2 regions of the Stenotrophomonas sp. CS3K5 genome follow, and region 1 is predicted to be linked to the other one. Evidence: predicted binding sites of a transcription regulator. Region 1 holds the regulator's gene; the other holds the start of a gene.
The links. The regulator FliA, encoded in region 1, starts transcription of late flagellar genes. The targets are predictions, from matches to a motif close to TAAAGTTTNNCNNNCNNNGGCCGATAA.

Region 1 (2,384 bases):
AATCTCGTACTTCGCCTTGAAGATTTGCGCCGAGCGGCCGATATGCCCTGCAACCCGGAGTTGAACCATGCCGTCGCGTGAGTACGCCAAGCTGACCAAGACCTTCCCGCTGTCGGCCACCCGCAGCGAGCCGCTCGGCCCTGTGCGCACCATTGCCGTGACCGGCGGCAAGGGCGGCGTGGGCAAGACCAACGTGTCGGCCAACCTGGCCGTGGCGCTGGCCGGCATGGGCAAGCGCACGCTGCTGCTGGATGCGGACCTGGGCCTGGCCAACATCGACGTGATCCTGGGGTTGAACCCCACCTTCACGCTGGCCGACCTGGTCGCCGGCCGCTGCTCGCTGGATGACGTCATCGTCGAAGGCCCGAACGGCGTGCTGGTGGTCCCGGCCGCGTCCGGCCGCCGGCACATGGCCGAACTGGCCCCGGCCGAGCACGTCGGCCTGGTCAACGTGTTCTCCGAACTGGAGCGCGAGCTGGACATCATGGTGGTGGACACCGCCGCCGGCATCACCGATGGCGTGCTGACCTTCTGCCAGGCCGCACAGGACACCGTGGTGGTGGTCTGCGACGAACCGGCCTCGATCACCGACGCCTACGCGCTGATCAAGGTGCTCTCGCGCGAGCGTGGGGTGGACCGCATCCAGGTGGTGGCCAACATGGTGCGCGACCCCAACGAAGGCCGCGTGCTGTACGAAAAGCTGACCCGCGTCTGCGAGAAGTTCCTGGCCGATGTCTCATTGAATTACCTGGGCTGCGTGCCGCAGGATGACTGGTTGCGCCTGTCGGTGCAGCGCCAGCAGCCGGTGGTCAAGGCCTACCCATCCAGCCCGGCTGCACTGGCGATCACCGAGATCGCACGGCGCACCGCGCGCTGGCAGGCGCCGACCGAACCGCGTGGCGGCGTCGAGTTCTTCCTCGAACGCATCCTCAAGCAGCGCGGGGTGGCCGCATGAAAGGCGCAGCCCAGTACCGGGAGGTCCAGCGCTCGGCGGCCAACGAGGTCATCGCCCAGCATTCGGACCTGGTGCGGCGCATCGCCCACCACCTGGCCGCACGCCTGCCGGCCAGCGTCGAAGTCGACGACCTGATCCAGGCCGGCATGATGGGCCTGATCGAGGCCTCGCGCAGCTACGACGCCGACCAGGGCGCCTCGTTCGAGACCTACGCGTCGATCCGCATCCGCGGTTCGATGATCGACGAGATCCGTCGTGGCGATTGGGTGCCGCGTTCGGTGCACCGCCGTGCACGCGATGCTGCTGCCACCATCCGCCGCCTGGAACAGAGCAGTGGCCGTGCCGCCAGCGCCACCGAAGTGGCCGCCGCGATGGACATGCCGCTGCCCGAATACCTGCGGCTGATGGAAGACGCCGCGCGCGGCCAGGTGCTGAGCCTGGAATCGCGTATCGAGGACCAGGGCGAACTGGATACCGTCGCCCAGGGCGGCCCGACCCCGCAGCAGGTGCTGGAGCGCGGCGAGTTCGGCCGCGAGCTGGGCAAGGCCATCGGCCACCTGCCCGAGCGCGAACAGCTGGTGCTCTCGCTCTACTACGAGCAGGAGCTGAACCTGAAGGAGATCGGTGCGGTGCTCGGCGTGAGCGAGTCGCGGGTCTGCCAGATCCACGGCCAGGCGGTGCTGCGCCTGCGTGGCCGACTGAAGATTTTCGAGGCGGTCGACGCCGGCCTTGAAGAATGAACATCCCCGAGGCGTCTGCCCCCGGCCGCCCGGAATGAACAACAAAGGAACTCTGCTTTGAACAAGAACATGCGCATCCTGATCGTCGACGACTTCTCGACCATGCGTCGCATCGTCAAGAACCTGCTGGGCGATCTGGGCTTCACCAACACCGCCGAAGCCGAGGACGGGCATGCCGCGCTGTCGCTGCTGCAGAGCCAGCCGTTCGATTTCGTGGTCACCGACTGGAACATGCCGGTGATGACCGGCATCGAGCTGCTCAAGGCGATCCGCGCCGATGCCAAGCTGAAGACCCTGCCGGTGTTGATGGTGACCGCCGAAGCCAAGCGCGAGCAGATCATCGAAGCCGCCCAGAGCGGCGTCAACGGCTACATCATCAAGCCGTTCACCGCGCAGACCCTGGAAGAAAAGCTGGGCAAGATCTTCGAACGCCTGGCGGCCAGCGCCTGATGGATACCACGGTCGACAAGAACGCCCTTGCCCTGCGCCTGCAGGAAGCCCTGGACGCGCTGGAGTCCGGTGACGAGGCCGCCTGGCGGCAGCGCATCGACGGACTGGTCGCGCTGCGCACGCAGCCGATGATGAGCGGTCTTTCGCGGCTGGCCCGCGAACTCGGCCAGGCGCTGGGTGAACTGCCGACCGTGCCCAGCGATGCCGGTGAACTGGACGACGCCTGCGCGCGCCTGGAC
Region 2 (2,384 bases), on a different contig from region 1:
ATGACGCCGAAGGTCAGCATCAGCTTCGGCATCAGTTTCAGGTTGTTGATCCACGGCATGGGCGTTGCGATCTCCTAAGGCAGACGCGTCCGGGCATCGGGCCCGGTTGCAGCAGAAACCACGCCGGCACCAGGTCCGGCGTGGCTCGACGGACAGCGGATTACTTGATGTTGGCCAGCTTCAGGCCCGACGGCGAGCTGACTTCGATTTCCGCGCGCGATGCGTCGCGCTGGATCTTGCCGATCACGCAGACGGTCTTGCCTTCCAGGGTTTCCAGCGGGAAGGAGAACTTGCCGCGGTTTTCGCCGGCGATGCGCGCCGAGAAGGTGTGGCGCGGGAAGGCGCCGCCCATGTACAGGAAGGTCGGCTGGCCTTCGGAACCTTCTGCGTAGCGGGCCTTTTCAACCTTGCCGCAGACCATGCCGTCCTTGCCGACCGAGCGCGGTGCCATTTCCGGCGGGATCATGTCTGCCGACTGGGCGAAAGCGGAGGCGGCGGTGGTGGCCAGGACAGCAGCCGAGACGAACGCAAGCAGGGACTTCATCGAGGGGTATCTCCGGGGATGGTAACGGTGGGGCCGGTCCTGCGCGCTCCTGCGCGGCCGGCTTCTGTCCCCCTATCGGCATCGCCGGAGGGAACTGAAGGGTTTTGTGACTGGAACGTGAAGCAGTTCCGTTTGCTCAGGCGGCGACGTCTTCCACGGCGCTGGGCTGGCCCATGTCGGCGCTGTCGAGCAGGGTCTCGATGTCCAGCAGGATCAGCATGCGGTCGTCATGGGTACCGATGCCGGAAATGAAGCGGGTATCGACGGCGGCGCCGAACTCCGGGGTCGGACGGATCTGCTCGGCCGACAGCGGGATCACGTCGGAGACGCTGTCCACGACGATGCCGACCACGCGGTCTTCCACGTTCAGCACGATCATCACGGTGAAGGCGTCGTAGCGGGCATCGTCCAGGCGCAGCTTCAGGCGCAGGTCGATGACCGGCACGATGGTGCCGCGCAGGTTGATCACGCCCTTGATGTAGTCCGGCGCGTCCGGCACGCGGGTCACCGCATCGTAGCCGCGGATTTCCTGCACCTTGAGGATATCCACGCCGTAGTGCTCGGCACCGAGGGTGAAGCTGAGGAATTCGCCACCGGCGCTGGCGGTGGAGCTGGTCTTGTCGTTCATCGAGGGGTCCTGGTTCTGCCGGAAGTCCCGGTGTCAGGCTCGATATCGGCCCCGCGGGGGGGGACTTTAGCTGCCGGGAAAGCATCCACGCATGGCGTGGATCCGGTAGTGCCGGCCGCTGGCCGGCATACCCGTTGGACGGGCCTCAGAGCTCGCCGTTGCGGCGTGCCTTGCGCTGGCGGTCGATGCGGAAGATGTAGCGCTGGATGGCGCTGTCGGCGCCGCGTGGCAGGCTGTCAAAGCGCATGCCCACGCGTTTGACCTCGATGCCATTGGGCTGGCGCTGTGGCAGCAGGTTGCAGACCACCAGCTCGATGTCCAGATCTGGCCCGTCAGGCAGCGAAAGCCGGGCCGGGTAACGCTTCTGCAGGCCGAACACCGCGCAGTCATTGGGCACGACCACCGCCAGGCCGCCGCCACTGATGTCCACCACGCGCATCGACAGGGCTTCGGCGCGGGCCTCGCCGGGCGGCAGCAGCAGCTGCGGCGAGTCGGTCACCGGGGTCTCCAGCCGGTACAGCTCGCGGCGTTGCAGGTGCACCAGTTCGTCCGGCAGCGGGGCACGGAAGGCGACGTGGCCGTCGTTGTCCACGCGCTGCAGCTGGTGCAGGCGGAACCGGACCAGCACGCGTTCCAGCTGGGCGAAGCACAGCAGATGGTCGGACTGTTCGGCCGCACGGTTGGACGCTTCCTGCGGGCTGCCATCGAGCAGCAGGACGTCCTCATCCTCGTCCAGATCGAGCAATGCGGTAGGAAACGAGCGGTCGCGGCCGTCAATATGCGCGTTGATCAGCGAACGCTGGTCGATCAGCGAGCGCAGCAGCTGGCGCAGCTGACGCGGATTGCGAACCAGGAATCGTTCGTCAGCGGCGTCGGCCGCAAGGACTTCATGCACTGCAGTGTCGTTGCCGTCGGACATGGAATCTAGGGTCAAGGGCGGGCGCCAGCACGCGTTGGCGCGAGGCTCGATGGGGATATCGGCCTCTGCCTCGGATTATGAAGTGAGGAGTGCATCACTTTCCATGCAGAAGGGGTCAGAGCCCTTTCCCGCGGGAAAGGGTTCTGACCCCCGAGTGCCCACCACGCCGCGTGTGGGGTCAGAACTCCTGCCAGTCGCCCTCGGCCGCCAGTGCCGGTGCCGCTGATGCGCGCAGCGGGCGTGCCGGTGCTGCCTTGGTGGCGGGCAGGGCGGCGGCCACCTGGCGCGGCTGC

Region 2: AC5YGJ_RS20255 (chemotaxis protein CheW) is a predicted target of FliA. The motif match lies at 1,215-1,241, and genes of this name have one in related genera.

Annotation. Positions count from the first base shown of each region.
Region 1 is NZ_JCAKRX010000002.1:537,807-540,190, forward strand. Features, by position in the region: gene flhF (flagellar biosynthesis GTPase FlhF) at 1-81, shown strand, start outside; gene AC5YGJ_RS05040 (MinD/ParA family ATP-binding protein) at 68-955, shown strand; gene AC5YGJ_RS05045 (RNA polymerase sigma factor FliA) at 952-1,695, shown strand; gene cheY (chemotaxis response regulator CheY) at 1,753-2,145, shown strand; gene AC5YGJ_RS05055 (protein phosphatase CheZ) at 2,145-2,384, shown strand, end outside.
Region 2 is NZ_JCAKRX010000021.1:106-2,489, reverse strand. Features, by position in the region: gene AC5YGJ_RS20265 (methyl-accepting chemotaxis protein) at 1-59, opposite strand, end outside; gene AC5YGJ_RS20260 (hypothetical protein) at 161-544, opposite strand; gene AC5YGJ_RS20255 (chemotaxis protein CheW) at 681-1,172, opposite strand; gene AC5YGJ_RS20250 (flagellar brake protein) at 1,318-2,091, opposite strand; partial or broken gene AC5YGJ_RS20245 (hypothetical protein) at 2,270-2,384, opposite strand, start outside.